3 regions of the Caballeronia sp. HLA56 genome follow, and region 3 is predicted to be linked to each of the others. Evidence: predicted binding sites of a transcription regulator. Region 3 holds the regulator's gene; each other region holds the start of a gene.

Region 1 (10,264 bases), 240 kb from region 3:
TTGGGCGACGGCTCGCCGGCCTTTCGCGCCGCGTCGGCTGCGGCTTGCGCCCGCGTCTCGATTTCCTTGATCGCGCCGTACGCGCGCACGACGCCCGCAAGCGAACATTCGTCCGTGATCGCTAGCGCGGTATAGCCGTGTTCGAGCGCGGCGGCCGCCAGTTCCTGCGGATGCGAAGCGCCGCGCAGGAACGAGAAGTTGCTCAGGCAATGCAGTTCCGCGTAGCCGGGCAAGAACGCCGAGGCGGACATCGCGCCGGAGAACTTGCCTTTGCCGTCGCCACCGCCCAGGCCGATGAGGTCGCTCAAATCTTCCATGGCGGCGTCATCCAAAAAACCCGTGGAGAAACCAGTCGCCCGTCAGACGCTCGCGATACACCCAGAACATGCGGCCGCGATCGTCGGAGGCGACGTAGTAATCGCGTTGAACGCCGTTGCCGTCCCACCAGCCCGCTTCGATACGCTCGGTCCGGCTGATGAGCTTCAACGCGCGACGATAGAACGGCCGCTCGTTGCGCAACATCAGCTTTTGCGGCGTTTCGAGAATCCACGATGGCCGCGGCTGCGAAGGCACGGCTTGGTCGGGAAGCTCGAACGATTCCGCGCTTTCTTCTTCCGTGTCGTCTGGCGTCGGCGCTTCGACGCCCTCTTTCGCGCGCGACTTTTTTCCGCGCTTGGGCTTGGCCTTACGTTCAGGCTGATATGTTTCGACCGTCACCGCCGCTTCCGGCCGATGATCCTCCCGCTCGCTCAATTGCACGACATTTTCCGCGCCGAGTCGCGCGCTCAGACGCTCCAGCAACTGCGCCATCGAGTCGGCATCGGAACCCGGCATGGGGAAAAGCGTATCGGCGGGCGGCTCGTGCTCGCTGACCTTGTCGGCCAAAAGCTTCATCTCGATCACCGGCGCGATCAAGGTTGCCTGATTCAGCTTTTCGCGCAGCAGCCAGAGAATGTGCTCGGCATCGCGCGTCGGCACAGCCCATGCAATCTTGAGCGTCGATGTCTTGGGTGCGTTGCGCGCCGCCAATTCATGTTCGAGCAAAAGCGAAAACTCGCTGACCGCCGAGTGATGCGCGTTCAGCCAACCGGCGAGTTGCAACACGAGCCGGCGTGCCGCAAACAACAGCGCATCGGCGTTTTCGACGCGCGCCTGCAACTCGAGTTTCGCCTCGAACGATGCCGGCGCGCAAAACGCTTCGCGCGGATCGGGCGCCTGCCCGTAAGCTTGCGCGAGCCATTGCAGAATGCCCTGCCCGAAACGCCGCGCCACGCCTTTGCGCGGCAAGCGACGCAAGTCGGCGAGCGTCACGCAACCAATCTGCTCGAACGCATTGCCATGCGATGCCGCCGACGGCACGAGAGACACCGGCAAGGCATCGAGCGCGCGCACGAGTGTTGCCTCTTTCACAATACGAACGCGTTTTGCCACTCGTCGCGTGCGCGCGTGCGCAAGGAGCCACGCGCCCCACGCGGTCGGCGCACAGCCCATCCGGGACGTGAAGCCACAATCTTTCACCGTGGAGCGCACCTTTGCAAAGAGGCTGCGCAAGCCGCCGAAAAGCCGCATGCTCGCGCCGACTTCCAGCAACACGGTATTCGCATGTGCAAGCACGACCTTCGGCGTGAACGCGAGCAAGGACAACGCCACTGCTTCGAGAGCGCGCTGCTCTTCGCTGATATCGACGGCAAGCAAAGTGAGCCGCGGCGCGAGCGCGAACGCATGCGAGCGCGTGCTGCCCGGGCGCACGCCGAGGCGGAACGCGACGAGATCGGGCAGCAGAATGCGCGCGTGATCCGCGAGCGCGAAACATGGCTGACCGGAATCGTCCGCGTTCGCAACCGAATTGCCGACGAGCGCTTCACCGGGCATCGAGCCCGTTCCAGGCGAGGTCGAATTCGTCGAGATCGACGGCATCGATGGCGGCCTGACTGCTTCGAGCGATAAAAGCGGCAATGTCACCGCTATCCACAACATGATTGACCTCTCGTGCTCTCCTGGCTTGATCCGCGCGACGAATGTGCTCAGGCAATGCCGGCATTTGCAGCGGCAAACGCAACTGCAGCGGTTTTTCCAGCAACGGACCACGCCGCTTGATGATGTCGATTTCGAGCATGACCACCTGCATCCATTCGCGACGATTCATTGTCTGCGCGTGCGCAGGCAGCACCGGTTTGCAGACGATGCGCAATGGTGCCGCGGAGGATTGCTTCGCGGCATCGAGCGGACGGAACAGAAACACCAGCGACTGCGATTCCTGAGCGGCCACTTGCAAACGACGCAGCGCATCGGGCCGCGCCTTGGGCAGCCAGATCAGGACCGCGCCGCTGCCATCCTGTTTGAGCGATTGCTCGGCCGCCCATAGCACCTGATCCTCGGGCGCTTTGACCCAGACCAGCTTGCCCGGCGCGATGTTCATCGACCGGAACGCTGCTGGATTGGGCATCCAGGGAGGCGCCACGAAGATGACGGTGCGGCCTCTTTTCGTCACCAACTCACGAAGCGAACGCGCGAGCAGCCTGACCTCGCCGACCCCGCATTCTTCGATAAGCAATTCAGTGACGGCGCCGGCCATCCAGCCGGTATTTGGCAAGACCAGATCGAGCGCCCGATAGCCACTCGAAACGACACCCGCGTCCGACACGCCGACCTGCTCGCCTTGCCAAAGCTGCTGCTGCAGGCGCGATGTCAGCCCGATATCGAGCAGTGAAAGTGCTGCACCCATGAGTCTTCCCCGTCCACCCGAATGCAAGAGCCTGCTCATGCCCAGAGCATTCGGCAACCCTTTTGTCCTGTATATTTATACAGTATTTCGAGGCGACGAGGTAAACGGTCGATGTGGGTTTTCGACGGGCTTGAGACGGACGACTGGAGGGGATTTGAATGTTTCTGGATGGAGATTCGGTGCTTGCGTCCGTGATGTAAGCAAGACTCTTTCTCGCGCCAAACGCTGCAGAAACGCAAAAACCCCACCTGTTTGGGGGTGGGGTTTTTGTTGCTGCATGAGGAGCCTGACGATTACCTACTTTCACACGGGAGATCCGCACTATCATCGGCGTGGAGTCGTTTCACGGTCCTGTTCGGGATGGGAAGGGGTGGTACCAACTCGCTGTGGTCATCAGGCATGACTTGTTGTCGTGCGCCGGGTGGGCACACAACCAATCCGGGAAGAAGCAGTAAATGTTGGGTGGCGATTGTCGCACACGCATAACTCGCCAGTGGTTCAAACACACTGGTTATAGGATCAAGCCTTACGGGCAATTAGTATCAGTTAGCTCAATGCATTACTGCACTTACACACCTGACCTATCAACGTCCTGGTCTGGAACGACCCTTCAAGGGGCTCGAAGCCCCGGGGATATCTCATCTTAAGGCGAGTTTCCCGCTTAGATGCTTTCAGCGGTTATCTCTTCCGAACATAGCTACCCGGCGATGCCACTGGCGTGACAACCGGTACACCAGAGGTTCGTCCACTCCGGTCCTCTCGTACTAGGAGCAGCCCCCTTCAAATATCCAACGCCCACGGCAGATAGGGACCAAACTGTCTCACGACGTTTTAAACCCAGCTCACGTACCTCTTTAAATGGCGAACAGCCATACCCTTGGGACCGGCTACAGCCCCAGGATGAGATGAGCCGACATCGAGGTGCCAAACACCGCCGTCGATATGAACTCTTGGGCGGTATCAGCCTGTTATCCCCAGAGTACCTTTTATCCGTTGAGCGATGGCCCTTCCATACAGAACCACCGGATCACTATGACCTGCTTTCGCACCTGCTCGACTTGTCGGTCTCGCAGTTAAGCACGCTTATGCCATTGCACTATCAGCACGATTTCCGACCGTACCTAGCGTACCTTCGTACTCCTCCGTTACACTTTGGGAGGAGACCGCCCCAGTCAAACTGCCTACCATGCACTGTCCCCGATCCAGATCATGGACCAAGGTTAGAACCTCAAACAAACCAGGGTGGTATTTCAAGGACGGCTCCACCGAAACTAGCGTTCCGGTTTCATAGCCTCCCACCTATCCTACACAGATCGGTTCAAAGTCCAATGCAAAGCTACAGTAAAGGTTCATGGGGTCTTTCCGTCTAGCCGCGGGGAGATTGCATCATCACAAACACTTCAACTTCGCTGAGTCTCGGGAGGAGACAGTGTGGCCATCGTTACGCCATTCGTGCAGGTCGGAACTTACCCGACAAGGAATTTCGCTACCTTAGGACCGTTATAGTTACGGCCGCCGTTTACCGGGACTTCAATCAAGAGCTTGCACCCCATCATTTAATCTTCCGGCACCGGGCAGGCGTCACACCCTATACGTCCACTTTCGTGTTTGCAGAGTGCTGTGTTTTTATTAAACAGTCGCAGCCACCAGTTTATTGCAACCTCTTCACCCTCCTGGCGCAGGCCAGTCAAGCTACAGAGGCGTACCTTATCCCGAAGTTACGGTACCAATTTGCCGAGTTCCTTCTCCCGAGTTCTCTCAAGCGCCTTAGAATACTCATCTCGCCCACCTGTGTCGGTTTGCGGTACGGTCACTATTAGACTGAAGCTTAGAGGCTTTTCTTGGAACCACTTCCAATTGCTTCGCTTCCGAGGAAGCTCGCGCCACACCCTTGAATTATGTGCCCGGATTTGCCTGAGCACCTTCTCCAATGCAGCGACCGGGACGTCCAACACCCGGACAACCTTCCGCGATCCGTCCCCCCATCGCATCTAACAATGGTGCAGGAATATTGACCTGCTTCCCATCAGCTACGCATTTCTGCCTCGCCTTAGGGGCCGACTCACCCTACGCCGATGAACGTTGCGTAGGAAACCTTGGGCTTACGGCGAGGGGGCTTTTCACCCCCTTTATCGCTACTCATGTCAGCATTCGCACTTCCGATACCTCCAGCACGCTTTTCAACGCACCTTCGCAGGCTTACGGAACGCTCTCCTACCATGCATATAAATATGCATCCGCAGCTTCGGTGACTGGCTTGAGCCCCGTTACATCTTCCGCGCAGGACGACTCGATCAGTGAGCTATTACGCTTTCTTTAAAGGGTGGCTGCTTCTAAGCCAACCTCCTGACTGTTTTTGCCTTCCCACTTCGTTTCCCACTTAGCCAATCTTTGGGACCTTAGCTGGCGGTCTGGGTTGTTTCCCTCTTGACACCGGACGTTAGCACCCGATGTCTGTCTCCCGTGATTGCACTCTTCGGTATTCGGAGTTTGCTATGGCGTAGTAATCCGCAATGGACCCCACAACCATGACAGTGCTCTACCCCCGAAGGTGATACACGAGGCACTACCTAAATAGTTTTCGGAGAGAACCAGCTATTTCCAAGTTTGTTTAGCCTTTCACCCCTATCCACAGCTCATCCCCTAACTTTTCAACGTTAGTGGGTTCGGTCCTCCAGTACGTGTTACCGCACCTTCAACCTGGCCATGGATAGATCACTTGGTTTCGGGTCTACGCCCAGCAACTGATCGCCCTATTCGGACTCGCTTTCGCTACGCCTGCCTTAATCAGTTAAGCTCGCTACTGAACGTAAGTCGCTGACCCATTATACAAAAGGTACGCCGTCACCCCTTGCGAGGCTCCGACTGTTTGTATGCATGCGGTTTCAGGATCTATTTCACTCCCCTCCCGGGGTTCTTTTCGCCTTTCCCTCACGGTACTGGTTCACTATCGGTCGATCACGAGTATTTAGCCTTGGAGGATGGTCCCCCCATCTTCAGACAGGATTTCACGTGTCCCGCCCTACTTGTCGTACCCCTAGTTCTTCCACGCTGTTTTCGCTTACAGGGCTATCACCTGCTATGGCCGCACTTTCCAGAGCGTTCAGCTAACAACACAGATAAAGAGTACAGGCTGATCCCATTTCGCTCGCCACTACTCTGGGAATCTCGGTTGATTTCTTTTCCTGCGGTTACTTAGATGTTTCAGTTCACCGCGTTCGCTTCACTAAGCCTATGGATTCAGCTTAGGATGACCCATTCGGGCCGGGTTTCCCCATTCGGATATCGGTGGATCAAAGCTCGTTTGCCAGCTCCCCACCGCTTTTCGCAGGCTACCGCGTCCTTCATCGCCTGTGATCGCCAAGGCATCCACCACATGCACTTGTTCGCTTGACCCTATAACGAGTGTGTCTGCCAGCATTGCTGCCTTTAAGCCCACCGTCATAGGTTGAGTATTCGCGTTGTGCCGTATTCCAAAGCAATCTTTCGATCACCTTTTCATACTTGATACAATCACAACCCTGATTACCCTACTCACACCCATCTCTAAGTGCTTTCGAATAATCTCTTTACTACTTCTTCCAGATTGTTAAAGAACGACAGCCGATAGCATGATCAAATTCGATCACCTACCCGCGCTGACTGGCTCAATCGCCAATGCGCAACGTTGAACCCCGCGTTCAGCGCTGTGCATTGAGGATTGGTGGAGGATGACGGGATCGAACCGACGACCCCCTGCTTGCAAAGCAGGTGCTCTCCCAGCTGAGCTAATCCCCCCGTGTGTGCCTGACTCAGTCTGCTCGCTTGGTCGTTTCAAGCACCGCTTGCCCGGGTGGTGGGTCTGGTTGGATTCGAACCAACGACCCCCGCCTTATCAAGACGGTGCTCTAACCGACTGAGCTACAGACCCTTAGCCTGTCTTTCTGACAGCCGATAAGCGTGAACACTTGAGTGGGCGAGCGTTTAAGCTCGAGAAAGGAGGTGATCCAGCCGCACCTTCCGATACGGCTACCTTGTTACGACTTCACCCCAGTCATGAATCCTACCGTGGTGACCGTCCTCCTTGCGGTTAGACTAGCCACTTCTGGTAAAACCCACTCCCATGGTGTGACGGGCGGTGTGTACAAGACCCGGGAACGTATTCACCGCGGCATGCTGATCCGCGATTACTAGCGATTCCAGCTTCACGCAGTCGAGTTGCAGACTGCGATCCGGACTACGATCGGTTTTCTGGGATTGGCTCCACCTCGCGGCTTGGCAACCCTCTGTTCCGACCATTGTATGACGTGTGAAGCCCTACCCATAAGGGCCATGAGGACTTGACGTCATCCCCACCTTCCTCCGGTTTGTCACCGGCAGTCTCCCTAGAGTGCTCTTGCGTAGCAACTAAGGACAAGGGTTGCGCTCGTTGCGGGACTTAACCCAACATCTCACGACACGAGCTGACGACAGCCATGCAGCACCTGTGCGACGATTCTCTTTCGAGCACCCCAGGCTCTCACCCGGGTTTCGTCCATGTCAAGGGTAGGTAAGGTTTTTCGCGTTGCATCGAATTAATCCACATCATCCACCGCTTGTGCGGGTCCCCGTCAATTCCTTTGAGTTTTAATCTTGCGACCGTACTCCCCAGGCGGTCAACTTCACGCGTTAGCTACGTTACTAAGGAAATGAATCCCCAACAACTAGTTGACATCGTTTAGGGCGTGGACTACCAGGGTATCTAATCCTGTTTGCTCCCCACGCTTTCGTGCATGAGCGTCAGTATTGGCCCAGGGGGCTGCCTTCGCCATCGGTATTCCTCCACATCTCTACGCATTTCACTGCTACACGTGGAATTCTACCCCCCTCTGCCATACTCTAGCCTGCCAGTCACCAATGCAGTTCCCAGGTTAAGCCCGGGGATTTCACATCGGTCTTAACAGACCGCCTGCGCACGCTTTACGCCCAGTAATTCCGATTAACGCTCGCACCCTACGTATTACCGCGGCTGCTGGCACGTAGTTAGCCGGTGCTTATTCTTCCGGTACCGTCATCCCCACCCGGTATTAACAGGCAGGTTTTCTTTCCGGACAAAAGTGCTTTACAACCCGAAGGCCTTCTTCACACACGCGGCATTGCTGGATCAGGGTTGCCCCCATTGTCCAAAATTCCCCACTGCTGCCTCCCGTAGGAGTCTGGGCCGTGTCTCAGTCCCAGTGTGGCTGGTCGTCCTCTCAGACCAGCTACAGATCGTCGCCTTGGTAGGCCTTTACCCCACCAACTAGCTAATCTGCCATCGGCCGCCCCTATAGCGCGAGGTCCCGAAGGATCCCCCGCTTTCTTCCGTAGATCGTATGCGGTATTAATCCGGCTTTCGCCGGGCTATCCCCCACTACAGGACACGTTCCGATGTATTACTCACCCGTTCGCCACTCGCCACCAGGGTTGCCCCCGTGCTGCCGTTCGACTTGCATGTGTAAGGCATGCCGCCAGCGTTCAATCTGAGCCAGGATCAAACTCTTCAGTTCAATTCCTGTTACTGTTTTCGGTTGTTTTACCAACCGGTCGCTCACTCAACGTACTGACGATGATCAATCCGTCTTTCGACAGATAAACCTTCCTCTAATACTGTGTGAGACTTGATAACTTTCGCTAAACGTCCCAACCCCAAAAGGTCGGAACCGCTCGCGCCATCAAGTGCCCACACTTATCGGCTGTTAGTTTTTAAAGAGCACATTCGCCAAGACTGCCTGCCAAGCGCACCGAACAATTTGCTCAGCACCGCTTCGTCTTGCGTCGCTGCATCTGCAGCAGAGAAACGAGATTATGTACGTCGTTTCAGTTACTGTCAACAAGAATTTGAAGCTTTCTTTTCTTGCCCACCGCGCTTCGGAGCAAATACCACCTTTGCCCGCCTCGCCTACTGAAACCGCCTCCCGCTTCCTTCGCGTTCATCGAATCGCGAAGGAACAGAATTCTAGTGGGCGCCGGCGAGAATCGCAAGTAGCCGATCGAAAAAATTGACGGGCGAAGATCCACCGCCCAAACGATCCACTTCAAAGCCCGTGTTCAACGTTTCGAACGTCACTCTAGCTACCATTCAGATGAGCAGTAACGGCGCCACCTAAGCGACTACAATTAAAGGTTTTCTGCCCCAACTAACTCGTATCCCTATGCGCTCGCGAATTGCAAAACGTATTCCTCCGGACGCTGACAAGCTCGTCAGTCTCTCGCTCGCGCTGTTCGCGTCGGGCAGCCGCGTCGAAGACCGCTTCTGGGAAGCGCGTCTCGATGCCCTTATCGCCAAACTCGTGCGTAACGGCAATCAAACAACGCTCGACGCTGCCTTGGATCATCTCCAACAGAATCATCCCGATGCCTACGGTGCGCTTGCCGATATGGCCGAGACGCATAGCGAGTCTTTTGCCATCGACATTGACGGCGTCGCGCACGAAGCGCTCCTGATTGCCGCGCCGGTGCTTGCCTGGACGCGCTATTCCATCCCGTCGGGTACGCTCAAGTCCGAGACGATCGACGCCATGCGTACGCAGCTGCAGGCGCACGTGCTCGCGGCGGGTGCGCTCGTCGCATTTGCGCCGTATCTGTACAGCATCGATCAATTGCCGCGTCATCACGTGGATACGGCTCGGCTAGCCCAGCAATTGACGCAGACCGCCTTGGGCGCGGCGGCAGTCCGGCTGAATCTAGCTGATCTGCCAGAGACCTCGCCAATTCTCGCCGACCCGCGCTTCCTGTTGGCCATCGCGATCGTTCCTGCAGGCGCGGCTTTCTTCCGCTGGCAAGAAGACGAAACGGGCGGTCGTACCGAACGCGGTCAGTGCCTGGAGCAATGGATGGCGCAAGGTGGGCCAAACTTCGCTGCCATCCTGCCGGGTTGTGAGATCGAATGCCTGCTTCCAGACGCCTATTACTCAGCCTGCCGCGATGCAGACGAGCAAGTCCGCCCTCACACGGTGCGCACGGCGGTGCGTTATCTGTTCGATACGCTCGGCACCGCGCCGCAGGAATTGCGCGCAGTCATCGCGGGCTTTGGCGAGCGCCGAATCGACGAGTATCGAGTCGGCTTCACGCGTCGCGGCAGTAACGATGTGATCTACGGTGTCGTATGGCCGTTATATGGCCGCGAGAACGGCGAGCTGGACATGGAAGAGGACATCGTCGAACTGGAAGGCGCGAACGGTCCGGTCGAAGAAATCGTCGAGCTATTGAAGAAAGCTGGAGTGTCCGATGTGCGCCGCCACGCAGGCCGCTTCGAACCCGAATTTTGCGACGACTGCGGCGTGCCGCTTTACGCAGATCCGCTCGGTGAGATCGTACATGCCGAGATGCCTGAAGACGCCGAGCCTGCGCAACCTCACTTTCATTGACTGGCGTCATAAGACTAAGTGCCTAAGGCAATTAAAAAACCCCGCTTTTGCGGGGTTTTTTGTGCAATTCTGCCTATGCCGTTTGGCTAGGGGGAAAAATCGGCCGAAGTTTGTCAATATGGACCCGTGCCGACGCGCTTGTCGGCAGCAAGTCCCGACGCGCAGGCGTCGG
Region 2 (10,264 bases), on a different contig from region 3:
CCGGGCTAGCGGACGTGCCGCGCGTCAGCGAACACCACGAGGCACGCAAGAGGCTGTCGGCGACATCGATCGCGATCCCATCGAGTTGCTGCGAATAAGCAGCATGGGTCGCGTCCCTGCGCTGATTCCGCTGCGATACGGCCGCATGTTGGCATCGCCCTTTGCTTTTTTTCGTGGCAGCGCGATTGTTCAGGCGCACGATCTGGCTAGTACACCTTCGAGTGGATTGACCGTTCAAATCTGCGGTGACTGCCACCTATCAAACTTCGGCGGGTTCGCGACGCCTGAGCGTGCGCTCGTATTCGATCTGAACGATTTCGACGAAACCGCACAAGGTCCATGGGAATGGGACGTCAAGCGACTCGTCGCGAGCGTGGCGGTCGCGGGCAGGCATCTGGGCCACGGGCGTGCGGGCTCTGAAGCACTCTGCTTCGAAGCGGCCCAGAGCTATCAGCAGCACATGCGCGAGTATGCCGAGATGGGCGTGCTGGATCTTTGGTACGAACGAATTACGTTCGACAGGATGTACGACGATGTGCAAAACGAAGACGTGAAACGTCGGATCAAGCGCGGTAGCGAACGCGCGAGCCGGCGCACGCATGAAAAGCTGCTGCCGAAGCTCGCCGATCGATCGGGCGATGCCTGGCGAATTCGCGACGCGCCGCCCGCGATCTTTCATATTCGTGGCGCAAGCACGCTCGTCGACGAGGACGACGAGTGGATGAAGCTCGAAGGCGATTCGCACACGATCCTGACTCCGCTCATACGCGATTACGTTTCGACGCTGACATCCGAGCGCGCCGCGCTTTTGTCGCAATTCGCGCTTCAGGACATCGCTTTCAAAGTGGTTGGAGTGGGAAGTGTCGGAACGCGATGCTTCGTGTTGTTGCTTACCGATCATCTTGGTAAGGCGCTCTTCCTGCAGTTGAAAGAGGCATCGACGTCCGTGGTGGCGCGCTACGTCGGCGCGACGAAACATACGCACGACGGGCATCGCATCGTTCACGGGCAACGCCTGATGCAGGCGGCGAGCGATCCTTTTCTAGGCTGGGCGTCAGGCCCGGTTGGACGCCCGCTTTATGTTCGCCAACTGCGCGACATGAAAATATCCGCCGACCTCGAAACATTCAGCGGCGAGGCCTTTCGCGGATACGCGTCGCTATGCGGCTGGGCGCTCGCGCGCGCGCATGCCAAGGCAAGCGGCTGCGCGCTTGAGATTTCCGGCTATCTGGGTTCTGGTGATCGCATGGCGGAAGTGCTCGTCCGATACGCGAGCTCCTATGCGGATCAAGTCGAAAAAGATTACGACGCGTTCCGCTTGGCCTGCCGCAGCGGCAGACTTATGGCGCGCACGGATGCGGACATGGCGGCGGACTTTGCCGCCTGATGACTAGCGATGTGCGGCGTGCATCGCTCGCATGTCAGTGTGCGGCGATGGCCAGTTGCGGTCGGCCTTGTCGTGCAGCGCATTCGTAGGCGTCGACGGCGAATGCGAATACTGCCGGCAAAGCGTCGGAAGAGGCGACATCGACCACGTCGTCGGTTTCGGGGAAATGGAAGTCGTCGGGGCGGGCAAAAAGTTCGCGCAACGCAGCCTCGTGCCGGCCAGCGAAGCCCAGGTCCGCCACGGCTTCCGCTTCGATGGCGTGCAGCAAACGCCAGGTCAACGGCACGCCCAGATCGATGTATCGGCCCGCAATCTGTCGCGTAATGCGGTCCAGATCTTGTACCGCACGTGCAAACTGCTTCCTGCTGAGATGCTCGCCGTTCGACTCCATGATTCGCCCCTTCCGACTGGTCTTTGTACTGTATAAATATACAGTACTTGCCGCCATGAAAGTAGGGTCTCGCCAGTCGCCTTGCGTGTATGTGCGGTTTCGCTTATGGGCGGTTCAGTCCTGCGTGGGAGTGCGCGGCGAGTCACGTAAGGCGGCCGCGCGACGCAGACGGATGCTACGTCTTCGCAGGACGCGCCAGAAATTTATGCGCATAAAGAAGTGCCATGCCACCGTTGCTGTGCGCTGGAGGAGAGGCGGAGCACCTGCTCGCGGAAAACCGCAGACTCGCGAGTCGGGCCATTACCCATGTATAACCACGAGCAAAGCCTTTGCTTCGCCTCGCCCGACATTCCTAATGACATGACCGTCGTCGGCAGCGTAACGTGCGGTTTCCCCCGCCTTCAGTCGCTTCGCAGCACCTGATGCTTCGATTTCGATCGCGCCATTTAACACGGTCAAATGCTCCCGCGTGCCTGGCTCATGCGCGTCCGAGATGAGCGCCGCACCCGCGTGCAACGTGAGCTCGTACCATTCGAATTTTCCAGCCAGCTCAATCGGTCCCCACACGCGAAGCTGATAGCCGCCGTTATCACCATTCAACGTCGGAATCTCATGCGGACCTGCAACGCGTATGACGTCACCGGCCTTCTGCTGCGCAAATAGCTGATCGAGGCTAATACCCAGTGCGTTCGTTAGCCGCCACGCCACGGCAATAGTTGGATTGGCCTTGTCCCGCTCGATCTCCGATAGCATCGATTTCGAAACGCCAGCGGCCCTGGATAAGTCATCGAGTGTCAATTTCCTTTCATTGCGTAGACGCTGAATCTGCTCGCCAACGCGCGGTGGCGCAGTTCCGCTGGCTGAGGAATCACCGGCCTTGCCGCTTGTGACAGAACTTGTCATGAACGCTGCATTCCCTTAGAGTGTTCGATATATTGGAAATCGGTTCGAAATACCGAACCTGTCCAATGCAATGAATGAACTATAACAGGGCTAAAGGTGTGGCCGAGCTTGGCTGGTCTGCATCTACTCTCGAACAGCCGGATACTGGAAAGATGCCGATGAAAGACCGATACCTCTCCCATTTGCAAACTATGCTTAACGAGATTCGCGCCGCCGGGTTTTACAAAAGCGAGCGGGTCATCGCTAGCCCGCAGTCCTCGGAGATCCGCCTTGCCAACGGGAGCACCGTCCTCAATTTTTGCGCGAACAATTATCTCGGTCTTGCGAACGACGCTCGCTTGGTCGATGCCGCAAAAGCCGGACTTGAAGCAGATGGCTTTGGCATGGCATCCGTTCGCTTTATTTGCGGAACACAAACGGTACACAAAGCGCTGGAACAACAAGTCGCGAAGTTCCTCCACTCCGACGACGCCATTCTTTACTCAAGCTGTTTTGACGCGAACGGCGGGCTCTTCGAGACGTTGCTGACCGAGGATGATGCAATCATCAGCGATGAGTTGAACCACGCGAGCATCATCGATGGCGTGCGTCTTTCCAAGGCAAAGCGCTTGCGCTACAAGAACAACGATCTTGCAGACCTCGAAGCGCGCTTGAAGGAAGCCGATGCAGCCGGCGCCCGCTTCAAATTGATCGCAACTGACGGCGTGTTCTCGATGGACGGCATCATCGCCAATCTTGCTGGCATCTGCGATCTGGCTGAGCGCTATGGCGCGCTGGTGATGGTCGACGACTCGCATGCCGTTGGATTCATCGGGGAGAACGGACGCGGGACGCCCGAGTATTGCGGCGTGCTCGATCGAATCGACATCATTACGGGTACGCTCGGCAAGGCACTTGGTGGTGCGTCAGGCGGATATGTGGCTGCGCATCAGGAGATCATCGACTTGTTGCGGCAGCGCAGCCGGCCGTATCTGTTCTCGAACACGCTTGCGCCGAGCATTGCGGCTGCGTCGCTGAAAGTGCTTGAGTTGCTGGATAGCGATGAAGGCGCCGCGCTCCGGCGACGCGTCCGCGAAAACGGCGCGCGGTTTCGGCAAGCGATGACCGCTTTAGGTTTCGATCTAGTGCCCGGCGAGCATCCGATCATTCCCGTCATGCTTGGCGATGCACAACTCGCTTCGAAGATGGCCGACGCGCTTCTCGACGAAGGCGTTTATGTGATCGGATTTTCATACCCTGTCGTGCCAAAGGGCCGCGCGCGCATCCGCACGCAGATGAGCGCCGCCCACACCGCCGAACACATCGACCGCGCAGTCGATGCCTTCGCGCGCGTGGGCCGCTCGCTTGGTGTGATCGGTTAGGACTCACGCTTCGCAGGGTCCTTTATGCGCATAAAGTCAGGACACGTCTCCCGACCTTCAGATGCACGGCGCGGTCACAAGCAGCGCCGCGACACAACCGCCTGGAACACCAACAATGAAAGCACTTGCCAAACTCGAACGCGCCCCCGGTCTTACCTTGACTCACGTCAAGCGGCCGGAAGTCGGACATAACGATGTCCTCATCCGCATCCGTAAGACTGCAATCTGCGGTACGGATATCCACATCTGGAAGTGGGATGACTGGGCGCAGAAGACGATACCGGTGCCGATGCACGTCGGCCATGAATATGTCGGTGAGATCGTCGAGATGGGACAGGAAGTCCGCGGCTTTGCCATCGGCGATCGCGTTTCCGGCGAAGGTCACATCACATGCGGCTTCTGCCGCAATTGCCGCGCAGGTCGCCGTCACTTGTGTCGCAACACCGTTGGCGTTGGCGTGAATCGCGAAGGCGCGTTTGCCGAATACCTCGTGATCCCTGCCTTCAACGCGTTCAAAATTCCGCCCGATATCTCCGACGACCTCGCCGCGATCTTTGACCCCTTCGGCAATGCGACGCACACTGCCCTTTCGTTCAACCTTGTCGGCGAAGACGTGCTGATTACCGGCGCCGGACCCATCGGTGTAATGGCCGCCGCCATTGCGCAGCACGTCGGAGCGCGTAATGTCGTCATTACGGACGTCAACGAATATCGTCTCGAACTTGCCCGCAAGATGGGTGCAACGCGAGCGGTCAACGTTTCCAATGAAAATTTGCGCGATGTCATGCAAGAACTCGGCATGACCGAGGGGTTTGACGTCGGCCTGGAAATGTCCGGCGTACCGAGCGCTTTCACCGCCATGCTGGAAGCGATGAACCACGGCGGCAAAGTCGCTCTGCTCGGCATTCCACCCGCGCAAACTGCGATCGACTGGAATCAGGTTATATTCAAAGGCCTTGAGATCAAAGGCATTTACGGGCGCGAAATGTTCGAGACTTGGTACAAGATGGTCGCAATGCTGCAAAGTGGTCTGGATCTTTCGCCGATCCTCACGCACACATTCCCCGTCGACGACTACCAGCGCGCGTTTGACACCATGCTTTCGGGCAACAGCGGCAAGGTCGTGCTCGACTGGACCGCGGCGTAAGTGTCAGCGCTTCACTGCTTCTCTTTTGCGAACTCGGCCTGAATGGCGACGTGAACATCGTCGCCGACTGCCGGATACCACGTCGTCAGTCCGAACTGCGCGCGGCTGAAATGACCGTTGGCCGAGAAGCCTAACGTTTCCAGCTTGGTCAGTGGATCGACCGAATGCCCGTTGAACGTGACATCCAGAGTGACGGGTCGTGTCGTTCCGCGAATCGTGAGATTGCCTGCCAATGTGCCCTTGTCGTTGCCCGTACGCGTGAAGCCGGTGCTGACGAATTCGATGTTCGGATAACGCGCGACATCGAACATGTCGGGGCCCTTCACCATCCGGTCGAGCAACGGCACATTCGTATTGACGCTCGCGGCGTCGATAGTCACATGTACCGTGCTCCCCGTCATGCCATCCGCGCTCCAGTCGAGCTGTCCGGCCGTCTTGTCGAAACGCATGACAAAGCGCGAATAATGAAGATGATCGACGTCGAAGCTCACATTCCAGTGATGTGCATCTAACTGATAGATCCCGGGCGGCACGCTCGATTCATTCGCGGACACACTGTGCGTGACGACCGCAAGCGGCGTGCATCCACTCGTTGCGATCAACGCGAATAGCGCGACGCTTTGCAAGATTTTCCAAACTTTCATCGATCTGTATCTCCTCGACGCGAAAAACGAGTTTCCTCCGAAAAAGGAAAGTGCGCATTCGTCACGTGCGTGTCAGTTCATCACACGAAAATGGCACGATCAGGTAGAGTTCGCGACGACCTTCATCTCGAAAATAAGACGCCTAAATCATGCGCTCATGGCCACTCTGTTTCCGATTCGCTCGCGCCGCGTGTGCGGCGGCGCTCGCTGCCATCACGGTATCTTGGACGCCGTCGGCGCACGCCGCGCTGTGCTCTGACGGCGTTTGGATCGATGCGATGATCGGCTCGCATCACGTTCATCCCGATAAGCACTTCGAGCAGTTCAATCCCGGCATTGGCGTGGAATGCTGGGTCTCGCCGCAATGGGCAGTGACCGGCGGCTATTTCCGCAACTCGCTCTCGAAGCCTTCGTTTTACGGCGGCGGCGTCTGGGCGCCCGAGTTCCTTCACTGGGGCTTCGTGCGGCTCGCAGCCATGGGTGGCTTGATCTCCGGTTATGACTACGGCCGCTGGGGCATTGGGCACAATCACACGCTTGGCCCCGTGGCCGCGCCGCTCATCATGGTGGACTATAAGCGCGTGGGCGCGAACATCATCCTCATTCCGCCCATTCCTTCGAGCGACTTGCCGTTCACGCTCGGCTTTCAGATCAAGGTCAAGTTTTGACCGTCAAACTCGATTTTATACGGCATCCGAACTAATCAACGGCACGCTGGATTAAAGACTCGTTTCGTCGATGCCGGGTTCTTCTCCAGTTTCTCCGCCGGTCGTCGCGGACGCTTCACCAGTTCACCGCCGCAGTTCGGACACGTGCCCTTTAGCACTTGCTCGGTGCAGTCGCTGCAAAATGTGCATTCGAACGAGCAGATGAATGCCTCCGATGAAGCGGGCGACAAGTCCTTGTCGCAACATTCGCAACCGGGCCGTAATTCAAGCATTTTTTGCTCCTTTCTCCTCAGTGCTGCATTCATGGTCTCGAGCCTGAGATCGTACCAATCCCCGCGCGTGCAGTGGACATTTACGCCAAATCCCGCTCATGCAGGCACAATACGTTGCGATGCCATCGCACATCGCCACCCGCTTCCCGACGCCTCCATGCCATCCGACATTCCCAGCCGCACCAGTACCGTCGCGCGCGTATCGAATTCGCCGCGCTATCTGTTGTTTCTCGTATGCCTGTTCGCTTCGGCAGGGCAGCTCGCAATCGACATCTATGTTCCCGCGCTGCCCGCGATGGCGCGCTTCTTCGATACCTCGCCGCAAGCGATCCAGTCGAGCGTATCCAGTTACATGGCCGCTTATGCGCTAGGCCAACTCGTATTTGGTCCGATAGCGGACGCATACGGCCGCAAGCCAGTGCTGGCCTTCGGACTCGTCGTCTATACGGTCGGCTGTCTGCTGTCACTCGTCGCGCCGAGCCTCGAAACATTCCTGTTGGCGCGCTGTTTGCAGGGCTTCGGCATTGCGGCCACCAATCTGCTCGCCAAGGCAATCATCACCGATTCATTCAAAGGCCAGGCGCTGCTGCACGCATTCACCTACATGTCGATTGCTTGGGGACTCGCGCCGATCATTGCGCCCGTGATCGGTGCGCACTTGCAGGAGTGGTTCGGCTGGAAGGCCTGTCTCGTGTTTCTGCTCGTGTATTCGATCGTCATGTGGGTGCTCGTGTGGCGTTATCGCGAGACATTACCCAAGCCTGTTCGACTCGAATTGCGTACGCTCGTCGCGAATACGGGCAAGGTCTTGTCGAGCCCGGTTTTTCAGAGCTGCTTTCTTGCGCAAGGACTGTGCTACAGCATTCTGCTCGTGTTCAACATCGTCGGGCCTTTCATGGTGCAGAACACGTTGCATAAGCCGCCGACTTACTTCGGTTACCTCGCGCTTGGCATCGGCTTGATGTACTTTCTCGGCGGCCTGTCCAACCGTATTCACAGCCTGCGTCTGCCGACAGCAGAACAACGGCTCAAGTATGGCTCGCGGATCATGGCGGGCGCATCCATCGTGATGCTATTGCTTTCGTTGACGATAGGTCTGCAAGTGTGGACGCTTGCGCTACCGGTCCTCGTAATGGGCTTCTGCGCAGGCGCCATGTATCCGACATTGATGGCCAAGGGCAACTCGCTGTTTCCCCACATTGCTGGATTGACGAGCGCGATACTCGGTTGCGCATTGCTGCTCGTATCGGCGGTGATGATGGGACTCGCGGGCTTCGTATCGGTCCATATCCTCGCGCCCCTTGCAGCGTTCTTCGTGTTGCTTGGACTTACCGTCGTGTGGATGGTGACGAAGCTGCTCGCGCATCTCGAACAGATGAACGCCTGAAGCGACTTGTCCATGCCGCGCGCATCGGCGACACTTGATGCATTCCCTTGACTGCCAAGCTTCGCATATGAAGCATGGTCATATCCATCGAAGATAAACGCATGACACATCGTCCCGCCCCAACCGATATCGACATTCATCCGCTGCTTGCAGGGCGCTGGAGTCCGCGCGCGTATGCAGAACAGCCCGTAGCGCGTGAACAGGTAGTCGCGGTTCTGGAAGCCGCACGCTGGGCGCCGTCCGCTTATAACGTTCAACCGTGGCGTTTCGTGGTGTTCGAGAAGGGGCAAGATGCAGCGGCGTTCGAGCGCGCATTCGCCACGCTCGTGCCGTTCAATCAGTCGTGGAACGCGCATGCGCAGGTGCTCATCGCCGTTCTTGCGGACACGCTCACGGCCAAAGGCACCATCAATCCAAGCGCGAGTTACGACGCGGGCGCCGCGGGTCTTGCCGTATTGTTGCAGGCGCATGCACTCGGCCTCGCCGCCCATGCGATGGGCGGCTTCGATGCAGCGAAATTGCGCGATACCTTCGCCATTCCCGAGCGCTATCAGGCTTTGAGCATGATCTCCATCGCGCATCATGGCGAGGCAGAGGCGTTGCCCGAAGCGCTTGCCGAACGTGAGCAGGCGCCACGTGCACGCCTTGCGCTGGACGAGATCGCCAAGTTCGGTGGATGGCCCGAATCGGCTTAGTGATAGCGAGCGCGAACAAGCCGTAGCGCCCATGAAAAAAAGCCTTCGCCACGCACGGCGAAGGCTTTTTCGTTAAGGCGACGTCGTTTAACTCTGCGCGACGGCCACGCGTCGTTCGACATCGTGATAAGCGTCGCTATCGTGCGCGGCGAATGCGAGCGCAAAGCTCGATGCTTGACGGCCCACGGTGCGCAGCTGCTCGACGACCTTCGGGTCGGAGCACGTATCGGCGGTTTCAAAACGCGTTTCAAGCGTGTTGACGGTCGCACCGAAAGGCGTCGGCCAGCCGCGCAACGCGTGCACGATCGAACGCAGCGACGTCAGCACGGTGCCTGCTGCCTGCCATCCGTAAGCGGTCACGATGCTGCCGACTGCGCGCCCATCCAGATAAGGGCGTTCGTCCTCACGCAGCTCTTCCAGCGTATCCAGCGCGTTCTTGACCAGCCCCGAGATGCCGCCGTGATAGCCCGGCGTCGCGATGATCACTGCGTCGGCGATACGCACCGCCTCGACGAGTTCGTGCTGCTCGTCGGTCAGATTGCGATGCTCAGGCGCGTAGTGCGGCAGGCTATGCAGGAACGCGCCGCCGAACAACTGCACGCGCGCGCCGGATTCCTGTGCGCCGCGCAGCGAAAAAGCCAGCGCACGCTCGGTCGACGATGCCGGCCGCGTCGTTCCGCCGATACCGACGACCAGCGGCTGACGCGATGAGGTGTTTCGAGTCAAGGTGAACGCTCCATGAAAGGTAAAGCAGCGCGCGCGTTCGTTTTACGGCGAGCCGACAGACTAAACATGATAGCCAGCGAACGTGCGTATCGGAACGCATGATTTGCGCTAAGGATATTCAGTAAGCATGTGCAAGTGCCGTGCCGCGCACCTTATCTCGCACGGAGATAACCGTATGGCGTTTTCTTGGTTCGCGCGTGACGAGACGGCTTGTACATTTCATCGTCTTGGCGCGACGAATCCACGGCAAAAATCCCCGCATGACGATCAAAGGCTCAAGCAATCGCAGCATGGCCGCGCTCGCGCTGATCGCATCGATCGCGCTTCCCTTCGAATGCGCGCATGCTGAAGGCGAAGTGAAAGTCGCCGATCAATACGGCATCGGCTCGCTGCTGCTGAAGGTCGTGAAGGACCAGAAGCTCATCGAGAAGGAAGGCGAGCGCGCCGGAATCAAGATCGACGTGGAATGGCACACGCTCTCCGGCGGCGCGGCCGTGAACGAAGCGCTGCTTTCGCGTGCGGCGGATATCGCCACGCTCGGCATCGGACCGCTCATGACGATCTGGGACCGCACGCAAGGTCACCAGAATTTCCGTGCAATCGCGGCGCAAAGCTCGGTTCCGGTCGTGCTCGTTTCGAACGACCCCCGCATTCGCAGCATCAAGGATATCGGCGAAAAGGAC
Region 3 (10,264 bases):
CGGGCGTAGCGTAGGAATCCACCAGCGGCCCTACGAGCGCCGCGCCGATCATTGCACCGATGATCGCGAGCGGATTGCCGCTCGTCTGGATATCGACGCGCCGCGTCAGCAGTGCGCCGACTTGCTCTTTGAGACTTTCACGCAGTGCAGGGAAGTCGACGTATTCGTTGACGGTCTGTGCATCGCGCGCATCGGCCGCGTGCTTGACGCGGTTCAGCGCGATATAGGGCGACGCATAGACAAGGCTTAACCCTGCAACGATGAAGAGAATGACGAGCGCGGCGACGAAACAACGCGTAGTGCGGGACATGCGAAGGAACGACCCCTGGCGTGACATGGGTGACATGAAAGAACGATTGACCATGTTCACGCCGGATATATCCCGAGCTTCATTCCTTGCAGCCGATAGATTGCGGACTGCCTGCATTGCACATAACTCAAATTCACTCGGCAAACGCTCGACCGCGCTCAGGCCAGAATGCCGCTGCTAACGCCGGCGCGTTCCTCGTCGATACACCGGTCGATCATGCGCGACACCTCGCCGATATTGCCGACCATGATTACCCGCGACTCACTGCGATACACCCGCACCGGCGCGCGCTGTTCCGATTCCGCATGCACCGCGCTATTGAGCGACACACGGGCGAAGGCGGGTTGACGCGACGGCAACGCGGGCATCTCGTCGAAGAGATCGGGCGCCGCTTCAGGTCGCGCCACGGCGCATGAGATCAGCGAGCGCAAATGACGCAGACGGCCAAACTGACGAAAGGGCAGCAAACGGGCGAAACGTTCCATGATGACTCTCCAGACGGCGGACGACAGACGACAGACGATAGGACGCACCGCGGCACGCCGCGAGCGGTGGCCGTCATGCTTGTAATTTTTGAAACGTGCCGCGTCGCGCGAGGGCGAGGAGGCGAAGCGGGCGGCGGTGTTGACGCGCCGCGCGCTCGAGTCGTACGTTAGAACTCGCCGGAGCGGATGAGCCCGACCGCGATTCCTTCCAGCGCGAAGTCGCCGCTGCCGGAGCGCACGAAGATGTTTTCGTAGTCGGGATTCTCCGCGACCAATTCCACGCCATCTGGCCGGCGCTTCCAGCGCTTCACCGTGACGTCGTCGCCAATACGCGCGACCACGATCTGCCCGTCTTTCGCTTCATTGCGCTTCTGTACGGCAAGCAGGTCGCCGTCGAGAATGCCCGCGTCGCGCATGGACAAGCCGCGCACCTTCAGCAGATAGTCAGGCTTGCCCGAAAAGAACGCAGGGTCGCACGCGTAGTGTTGCGAAATATGCTCCTGCGCAAGGATGGGACTGCCCGCCGCAACGCGCCCGACCAGCGGAAGCGACAACTGCATGATGCTCTGATGCGGCAAGGTGAACTGATGCGGAAGGTCGTCCGAACGGTCGATGCGCGCGGAGCCTCCCAACAGGCGGATGCCACGCGACGAACCCGCCGCGAGTTCGATCACGCCCTTGCGCGCCAGTGCCCGCAGATGTTCCTCGGCGGAGTTCGCGGAGCTGAAGCCAAGCTCGGCGGCGATCTCGGCACGCGTGGGCGGAAAGCCCGTGCGGTCGATGGCTCGCTGGATGAGCTCGAACACTTGCTGCTGTCGCGCGGTAAGTTTTGAGGGTTTGGTCACTTGCTGGAGCCTCGGCGCACTGTATGGATGGACAGATGACTGTATTTTTATACAGTATTTCGCGCTTTTCAAGCTTTACTTGAAGTTCATCGCCAGATCCTTTACTGACAAGGCTGCAGCGCGCTCAAACCGTCGCTATTCGTCCCTCGGACTGCGAAAAACCTCGCTTTAGCACTTTTGCATCTAAAAAAGTGAGAAACAATTATTTCTAATCATATAAGCTCGCCTTTAGACTGATTCCGTCAATTCGATAAGACGGAGAACGGGGAATGCATAGCATCAGGGCTGGATTGAAGGGCGGCGCGAAACAAATCTTTGCCGCGCTGGCGATCACGGCGGCCAGTTTCGGAATCTCGGCCACCGCGCACGCGGACACGTCGTTTCTGAACGTCTCGTACGATCCGACGCGCGAGTTGTATCAGGACTTCAACCAGGCCTTTGCGAAGAAGTGGAAGGCGGACACCGGCGAAACGGTCACCTTCAAGCAATCTCATGGCGGTTCCGGCGGCCAGGCGCGCGCGGTTCTAGACGGGCTTCAGGCAGACGTCGTGACGCTTGCGCTTGCTTACGACATCGACGCGCTCGCCTCCAAGGGCATCGTCGGGACGGACTGGCAGAAGCGTCTGCCGGACAATGCATCGCCGTACACGTCGACCATTGTGTTTCTAGTGCGCAAGGGCAACCCGAAGGGCATCAAGGACTGGGACGATCTCACCAAGCCGGGCGTGTCGATCGTCACGCCGAACCCGAAGACCTCGGGCGGCGCGCGCTGGAACTATCTGGCGGCGTGGGCGTATGCGCAACACAAGCCCGGCGGCAACGAAGAGACCGCGAAGGAGTTCGTGACCAAGCTCTACAAGAACGCAGGCGTGCTCGATTCCGGCGCACGCGGCGCGACCACCAGCTTCGTGCAGCGCGGTCAGGGCGACGTGCTGATCGCATGGGAAAACGAGGCGTTCCTGTCACTCAAGGAATTCGGTCCGGAGAAGTTTCAGATCGTGGTTCCTTCGGTGAGCATTCTGGCCGAGCCGCCGGTGGCGGTGGTGGACAAGGTCGTCGACAAACACGGCACGCGCAAGCTGGCCGAAGCGTATCTGAAGTATCTGTATAGCGACGAAGGCCAGCAGATCGCGGCGCGCAATTTCTATCGTCCGCGTTCGGACAAGGTGCCCACCGAGCTGACCAAGCAGTTCCCCAAGCTCAAGCTCTACACCATCGACGACACCTTCGGTGGCTGGACCAAAGCGCAGAAGACGCACTTCGCGGACGGCGGCGTGTTCGATTCGATCTATCAGCCGCAGTAAGCAGACAAGAGACCGGGCGCCGCGAGGCGCTCGAGTCGCAATGAAAGCGGCCGCAAAGACGGCCGCGCATGACGAGACTAAAAAACAGTGCGCTTATCCCCCGGGCGCCGAAGGCAGGACGATCAAGGATGAAGCAAAGATGACAACGTTCACTTTCCGAAAGCCGAGTGCGTTACCCGGCTTCGGGCTGACGATCGGCATCACGGTGGCTTACCTGAGCCTCGTGGTGCTGATTCCGCTTGCGGCGACCTTCGCCAAGACCGCGACGCTCGACTGGGCGCAGTTCGTTCGCGCCGTCACCGGGCCGCGTGTGCTGGCGTCGTATCGGCTCACTTTCACGGCGGCGCTCGGCGGGGCGGTCATCAACGCGATCTTCGGCTTCCTGGTCGCATGGGTGCTCGTGCGCTACACGTTCCCGTTCAAGCGTGTCGTCGATGCCATCGTCGATCTGCCGTTTGCGCTGCCGACCTCCGTCGCCGGCATTTCGCTTGCCGCCGTGTACGCGAGCAACGGCTGGATCGGGCAGTATCTCGCGCCGCTCGGCATCAAGGTGGCGTTCACGCCGCTCGGCGTGCTCGTGGCGCTGACGTTCATCGGCTTGCCGTTCGTCGTGCGCACGGTGCAGCCGGTGCTCGAAGACTTCGAGCGCGAGCAGGAAGAAGCCGCCGCATGTCTCGGCGCCACGCGCTGGCTGACGTTTCGCCGCGTCGTGTTGCCGGCGCTCTTTCCCGCGCTTCTGACCGGTTTCGCCCTTGCGTTCGCGCGCGCGCTCGGCGAATACGGTTCGGTCATCTTCATCGCGGGCAATGTCCCAATGAAGTCGGAGATCACGTCGCTGCTCATCATCACCAAGCTCGAACAGTACGACTATGCCGGCGCGACGGCCATCGCCGTCGTGATGCTGTGCGTGTCCTTTCTCATGCTGCTCCTCATCAACACGCTGCAATGGTTCCTGCAACGCCGCACGAGCAAGACGGGCGCGGCGCCCGTGGTGGCCGCGGGGCCCTCGCTGCATGCCGGAACTCCGGGCGGAGGTCACGCATGAGCACGCCAAACAGCAAGGCGCTTCCCGTGAACACTGCCGCGCGCGGCGAGACCAACCGGCTCAATCCCGTCACCGAACCGCGCGCCGTGCGCTGGATACTCACGGGTATCGCGCTTGTGTTTCTCGCGCTGTTTCTGGTCGTGCCGCTCGTCGCCGTGTTCGTGCAGGCCTTCGCGAAGGGCATCGACTATTACTTCGATTCGCTCAAGGACCCGGACGCGTGGTCGGCCATCAAGCTCACGCTCTTGACCGCCGCGATTGCCGTGCCGCTCAACGTGGTGTTCGGGCTCGCGGCATCGTGGGCCATCGCCAAGTTCGAGTTTCGCGGCAAGGCTCTTCTGACGACGCTTATCGACTTGCCGTTCTCGGTGTCGCCCGTGATCTCCGGCCTCATCTACGTGCTCATGTTCGGCGCGCAGGGCTGGTTCGGACCGTGGCTGATTTCGCACGATGTGCAGATCATCTTCGCGGTGCCGGGAATCGTGCTCGCGACCATCTTCGTGACGTTCCCGTTCGTCGCGCGCGAACTGATTCCGTTGATGCAGGCGCAAGGCAACGACGAGGAAGAGGCCGCGCACGTGCTCGGCGCGTCGGGCTGGCAGATCTTCCGGCGCGTGACCTTGCCCAACGTGAAGTGGGGCCTGCTCTACGGCGTGATTCTCTGTAACGCGCGCGCGATGGGCGAGTTCGGCGCGGTCTCGGTGGTCTCGGGCCACATTCGCGGCCAGACCGACACCATGCCGCTGCACGTCGAGATTCTCTACAACGAATACAACTTCTCGGCCGCCTTCGCGGTGGCGTCGCTGCTTGCATTGCTCGCACTCGTCACGCTCGGGCTGAAGCTGCTCGCGGAGCGCCGCATGACGGCCACGCTGAGCGACGTGAAGGCAACCGTATAAATGGAAGGCGTGGATCAATCATGAGCATCATCGTTCGCAATCTGCAGAAGCGCTTCGGCACCTTCACCGCGCTCGACAACGTCACGCTGGATTTTCCGTCGGGCGAACTCGTCGCGCTGCTCGGACCTTCCGGCTGCGGCAAGACCACGCTCTTGCGCGTGATCGCCGGCCTCGAATATGCCGATGCCGGTCAGGTCGTGCTCAACGGCGAGGACGTTGCCGAAGTGGGCGCGCGTGAGCGGCAAGTCGGCTTCGTGTTCCAGCATTACGCGCTGTTCCGCCACATGACCGTGTTCGAGAACGTCGCCTTCGGCTTGCGCGTGAAGCCGCGCCGCGAGCGGCCAACGGAGGCCGTCATCCGCGAGAAGGTGCATGAATTGTTGAAGCTCGTGCAACTCGACTGGCTCGCGGAGCGCTTTCCGTCCGAACTGTCGGGCGGTCAGCGTCAACGTATCGCGTTGGCGCGAGCGCTTGCCGTCGAACCTAAAGTGCTGCTGCTCGACGAACCTTTCGGCGCGCTCGACGCCAAGGTGCGCAAGGAATTGCGTAGCTGGCTGCGCCGTCTGCACGACGATCTGCATATCTCGACGCTCTTCGTCACGCACGACCAGGAAGAGGCGCTCGAAGTGGCGGACCGCATCGTCGTGATGAATCACGGGCGCGTGGAGCAGGTGGGCAGCCCGCAAGACGTGTATGACCATCCGCAGACCTCGTTCGTCTACGAGTTCCTCGGTGCGGCCAATCGCCTGCAAGGTCATGTCGATGCCAACGGCTTCGTCGCCGATGGCGCCACGCAGGCCATTGCCGTGCCCGCGCATTTCAGCGGCCGCGCGCTGGCCTACGTGCGTCCGCACGATCTGGCGATCTATCCCGTCGATGGCACGCATCGCGACGGCATCGTGGTCGGCGTGCGGCGCGTGGTGACGCTCGGCGGCTCCGTGCGCGTGGAACTCGAAGGCAACTCGGGGCGCATTCTCGAAGCGGAACTCGACCGCGAGTCGTGGCGCACGCTGCGACTCGACGTAGGCGACGGCGCGACCGCCGTGCCGCGCGCGTTGCGCGTCTTCCCGGCAGGCGATGCGAGCGGGGCACAACAAACAAAAGCAACGGCATAAAGAGAGGCTGAAATGAACTTCCAGCAATTGCGCTTCGTGCGCGAAGCAGTGCGTCAGAACATGAATCTGACCGAGGTCGCGAACGTGCTCTATACGTCGCAGTCTGGCGTGTCGAAGCAGATCAAGGACCTCGAGGACGAACTCGGCGTCGATATCTTCATCCGACGCGGCAAGCGTCTGACCGGTCTTACCGAGCCTGGCAAACAGGTGCATCAGCTGATCGAGCGCATGTTGCTCGACGCTGAAAACCTGCGCCGCGTCGCGCGCCAGTTCGCGGATCAGGACAACGGCCATCTCGTCGTGGCGACGACGCACACGCAAGCGCGTTACGCGCTGCCGAAGGTGATCCGCCAGTTCACGGAAGTGTTCCCGAAGGTGCATCTCGCGCTGCGTCAGGGTAGTCCGCAGCAGATCGCGCAGATGATCATCAACGGCGAAGCGGATATCGGCATCTCGACGGAAGCGCTCGACCGCTATCCCGACATCGTCACGTTCCCGTGCTACTCGTGGCATCACACGGTCGTCGTGCCGAAGGGCCATCCGCTCGTCGGACTCGAGAACATCACGCTGGAACAGATCGCCGAGTATCCCGTCGTCACTTACGATCAGGATTTCACGGGACGCTCGCATATCGACCAGGCCTTCGCGAGCGCGGGTGCCATTCCCGATATCGTCCTCACCGCCATCGATGCCGACGTGATCAAGACGTATGTCGAGCTTGGCATGGGTATCGGCATCGTCGCGGCGATGGCGTATGACCCGAAGCGCGACAGCGAACTCGTCGCGCTCGATACGCAGCATCTGTTCGAGGCGAGCACGACGCGCGTCGGCTTGCGCAAGGGCGCGTTCTTGCGGGCCTACGCTTACCGGCTGATCGAGATGTTCGCGCCGCAACTCGACGAGGCGCAGATCGCGGCGCAACTGCGCGAAGCGGCTTGAGCGAGTTCAGGTTCATCCCGGCTGATTTACAATCGCCGGCATGAACACTTCTCTCGATACCTTGCCGCGCCTCGCCGTTCTCGCGACGGGCGGCACCATCGCCGGACAAGCTGGCGATGCATCCAGGACAGCGGGTTACAAAGCAGGCGTGGTCGGCGTCGACAAGCTGCTCGAAGCCGTGCCCGCGCTCGGCTCGGTCGCGCGCATTCACGCGGAACAGATTGCGAGCATCGACAGCAAGGACATGACGCCCGCGCTGTGGACGACGCTTTCGCGGCGGATCGATGCACTGCTCGCGCAAGACGATATCGATGGCGTGGTCGTCACGCACGGCACGGACACGCTCGAAGAGACCGCTTACTTGCTGCATCTGACGGTGAAGAGCGCGAAGCCGGTCGTCCTGACCGCGGCGATGCGGCCCTCCAGTGCGCTGTCCGCCGATGGTCCGTTGAATCTGCTCAACGCGCTCACGGTCGCCGCTTCGAGGCAGGCGGCGGGGCAGGGCGTGCTGATCGCGTTCAATAATTTGATCCACAGCGCACGCGAAGTCACGAAGACGAGCACCTATGCCGTCGATGCCTTCCGTTCGCCCGAAGCGGGCGCGCTCGGTTTCGTGCAGGACGGACGCGTCGAGTTTCAACGCACGGTCGTGCGGCCGCACACGCTCGCGAGCGAATTCACCGTGCCGCAAGACTGGCCGATGGTCGAAATCGTCGCGAGTTATGCGGGCGTATCGCGCGTTCCGGTCGATGCGCTCGTCGGCGCTGGCGTGAAGGGCATCGTGCTTGCGGGTACCGGCAACGGCTCCATGAGTTCGACGCTCGCGCAAGCCTTCGCCGATGCCATTGGGCGAGGCGTGGCGGTGGTGCGTTCGTCGCGCGTTGGCTCGGGTCATGTGATGCGCAACGGCGCCGCATCCGACGATGCGCTCGGCACCGTCAGCGCGGGCACGCTCAATCCGTACAAGGCGCGCGTGCTGTTGCAACTGGCGCTCGCGAGAGGCGTGAGCGATGCGCCCGGCCTGCAGCGCATCTTCGAGACATACTGAAACCGAAACGAAAAACGCGAACCGGAGTTCGCGTTTTTCGTTGCTTCAGCTTGCAGCCGGAATGCGTAGCACCTGTCCCGGATAGATCTTGTCCGGGCTCTTGAGCATGGGTTTGTTGGCTTCGAAGATGACATCGTTCTTCGCGCCGCTGCCGTAATACTTCTCCGCGATTTTCCAGAGATTGTCGCCGGCCACGACCGTATGAAATTGCGACTCCGGAGCGGGCGACGGCACGGTCAGTTGGTCATCCACCTTGTCCACGTGCTGCACGTTGCCCGCCGCGACGAGGATCTTCTCCTTCGTGGCCTGATCCGCGGCTTCGCCCGATACGGTGACCGTGTGCGACGCGCCGTCGTACTTCACTTGCAGATCCTGCGCTTCGAGCCCTTGCGAACGAATGTACGTCGCGATGGCTTCGCCGGCCTTGAGATTGAGCTCCGCGACATCCACGGCCGCAGGCGCGGCCTGCGCGGTTTGCGAGGTTGCACCAAAGAGCTTCTCGCCTGCTTCCTTGATAAAGCTGAGGATTCCCATTGCTGAACTCCTTAAGTGTCGATGGTGAGCGCTTGCGCCAGGGCAAGGCTTCGTTAGTCGCATCACTTCAAGGATAGTTCGGAGATTGTGACAATGGCTGGTTCATGCGCGATCCAACAATCCGACGCGGACACCCGACGGAAAACCGTCTGACCGACCAAGGCTTACCCGGCTCGACCGACGGGTGCCGCTCTCGGACCCCACTTGCCGCCCTCAGCCCAGAGCGGCATTTGTCCCGCGTGCCCATACGCGGGACGCCCCACGGTACCGGTCGTTCAAGCCGCGGCTTTCGCCTTCTGCGGTTCTTGAGCAACCTGGAAGTTCGACATGATTTCAAGCGCCCGCACGAGTCCCGAGTGATCCCAGGCTTTGCCGCCATTGGCCGCGCACACGCTGAACAACTGCTGCGCGCTCGCGGTGTGGGGCAGGGCGAGACCCATCTTGCGCGCGCCTTCGAGCGCAAGATTCAAGTCCTTCTGATGCAGTTCGATACGGAAGCCCGGGTCGAATGTGCGCTTCGTCATGCGCTCGCCGTGCACTTCGAGAATGCGTGACGCGGCGAACCCGCCCATTAACGCCCGGCGCACGCGTTCCGGATCGGCGCCCGAACGCGAGGCAAACAACAAGGCCTCGGCGACGGCTTCGATGTTGAGCGCGACGATGATCTGATTCGCCACCTTGCAGGTCTGACCCGCGCCGTTGTCGCCGATGAGCGAGATGTTCTTGCCCATGAGATCGAACAGAGGCTTCGCGATATCGAACGATTTCTGCGGGCCACCCACCATGATCGTGAGCGATGCCTCGCGCGCGCCGACTTCGCCGCCGGACACGGGCGCATCGAGATAGTCGCAGCCGAGCGCGTTGATCTTCTTCGCGAAGTCCTGCGTATCGAGCGGGTTGATCGAGCTCATGTCGATCACGAGCTTGCCCTTCGTGAGGCCGTTGGCCACGCCGTCATCGGCGAAGAGGACGTTGGCGACATCGGGCGTGTCGGGCACCATCGTGATGACGATCTCGCTCGCTTGCGCCACGCCGGTGGAATCGGCCGCGACTTGCGTCTGTGCGCGGATGTCGTCGGGCACCGGAAACTTGCCGTTCACGACGAGCTTGTGACCGCCCTTCAAAAGGTTGCGCGCCATGTGCGCGCCCATGATGCCAAGGCCGATGAATCCAATGGTTGCCATACTCTCTTGCTCTCCTTGTGTCTCGGGTTTTAAGCGGCGGCGCGCGGCTTTGCGGCGGCGATCGTGCGAAGCCAGCCAAGGCCCGCTTCGGTGCTTGCAAGCGGCTTGTATTCGCAGCCGATCCATCCTTCGTAGCCGATCGAATCGAGCAGATCGAACAGGAACGCGTAGTTGATCTCGCCCGTGCCCGGTTCGTTGCGCCCCGGATTGTCGGCGAGCTGGATATGCGCGATCGACGGCAGGTTCTTCTTGATCGTCGCGGCCAGTTCGCCTTCCATGCGCTGCATGTGATAGATGTCGTATTGCAGAAACAGATTGTCCGAGCCGACCGCACGGATCACGTCGAGCCCTTCGGACGAACGGTTCAGCGCGAAGCCCGGAATATCGTAAGCATTGCACGGCTCGACGAGCAGGCGGATGCCTTCCTTCTTCAATGCATCGGCGGCGAAGCGCAGGTTTTCGATGATCGTCGTGCGCGCCTGTTCCTTCGATACCCCCGCCGTCGGAATGCCAACGAGGCAGTTCACTTGCGGCACCTTCAGCGCCTTCGCGTATT

The links. Region 3 encodes LexA, which represses DNA repair genes until DNA is damaged. Its sites were predicted from a motif close to ACTGTATNNNNATACAGT; they were not measured.
Region 1: the regulator LexA is predicted to act here: its motif matches at 2,792-2,809, upstream of imuA (translesion DNA synthesis-associated protein ImuA).
Region 2: the regulator LexA is predicted to act here: its motif matches at 1,806-1,823, upstream of ACYQ47_RS06315 (DUF2471 family protein).

Annotation. Positions count from the first base shown of each region.
Region 1 covers NZ_BAAHOB010000005.1:1,649,069-1,659,332, reverse strand. The annotation lists gene ACYQ47_RS27330 (error-prone DNA polymerase) at 1-317, opposite strand, end outside; gene ACYQ47_RS27325 (Y-family DNA polymerase) at 325-1,977, opposite strand; gene imuA (translesion DNA synthesis-associated protein ImuA) at 1,862-2,725, opposite strand; rRNA gene rrf (5S ribosomal RNA) at 3,010-3,123, opposite strand; rRNA gene ACYQ47_RS27310 (23S ribosomal RNA) at 3,241-6,121, opposite strand; tRNA gene ACYQ47_RS27305 (tRNA-Ala) at 6,427-6,502, opposite strand; tRNA gene ACYQ47_RS27300 (tRNA-Ile) at 6,559-6,635, opposite strand; rRNA gene ACYQ47_RS27295 (16S ribosomal RNA) at 6,700-8,232, opposite strand; gene ACYQ47_RS27290 (DUF2863 family protein) at 8,878-10,092, shown strand.
Region 2 covers NZ_BAAHOB010000001.1:1,385,273-1,395,536, forward strand. The annotation lists gene ACYQ47_RS06310 (DUF2252 domain-containing protein) at 1-1,387, shown strand, start outside; gene ACYQ47_RS06315 (DUF2471 family protein) at 1,422-1,778, opposite strand; gene ACYQ47_RS06320 (helix-turn-helix domain-containing protein) at 2,079-2,681, opposite strand; gene ACYQ47_RS06325 (glycine C-acetyltransferase) at 2,840-4,042, shown strand; gene tdh (L-threonine 3-dehydrogenase) at 4,158-5,189, shown strand; gene ACYQ47_RS06335 (YceI family protein) at 5,201-5,833, opposite strand; gene ACYQ47_RS06340 (hypothetical protein) at 5,983-6,501, shown strand; gene ACYQ47_RS06345 (DUF1272 domain-containing protein) at 6,537-6,773, opposite strand; gene ACYQ47_RS06350 (multidrug effflux MFS transporter) at 6,931-8,160, shown strand; gene ACYQ47_RS06355 (nitroreductase family protein) at 8,262-8,855, shown strand; gene ACYQ47_RS06360 (NADPH-dependent FMN reductase) at 8,943-9,581, opposite strand; gene ACYQ47_RS06365 (ABC transporter substrate-binding protein) at 9,842-10,264, shown strand, end outside.
Region 3 covers NZ_BAAHOB010000005.1:1,889,927-1,900,190, forward strand. The annotation lists gene ACYQ47_RS28420 (DUF2939 domain-containing protein) at 1-310, opposite strand, end outside; gene ACYQ47_RS28425 (hypothetical protein) at 469-795, opposite strand; gene lexA (transcriptional repressor LexA) at 963-1,640, opposite strand; gene ACYQ47_RS28435 (sulfate ABC transporter substrate-binding protein) at 1,910-2,944, shown strand; gene cysT (sulfate ABC transporter permease subunit CysT) at 3,084-3,989, shown strand; gene cysW (sulfate ABC transporter permease subunit CysW) at 3,986-4,888, shown strand; gene ACYQ47_RS28450 (sulfate/molybdate ABC transporter ATP-binding protein) at 4,909-6,003, shown strand; gene ACYQ47_RS28455 (CysB family HTH-type transcriptional regulator) at 6,016-6,942, shown strand; gene ACYQ47_RS28460 (asparaginase) at 6,983-7,990, shown strand; gene lysM (peptidoglycan-binding protein LysM) at 8,036-8,524, opposite strand; gene ACYQ47_RS28470 (2-hydroxy-3-oxopropionate reductase) at 8,800-9,708, opposite strand; gene hyi (hydroxypyruvate isomerase) at 9,738-10,264, opposite strand, start outside.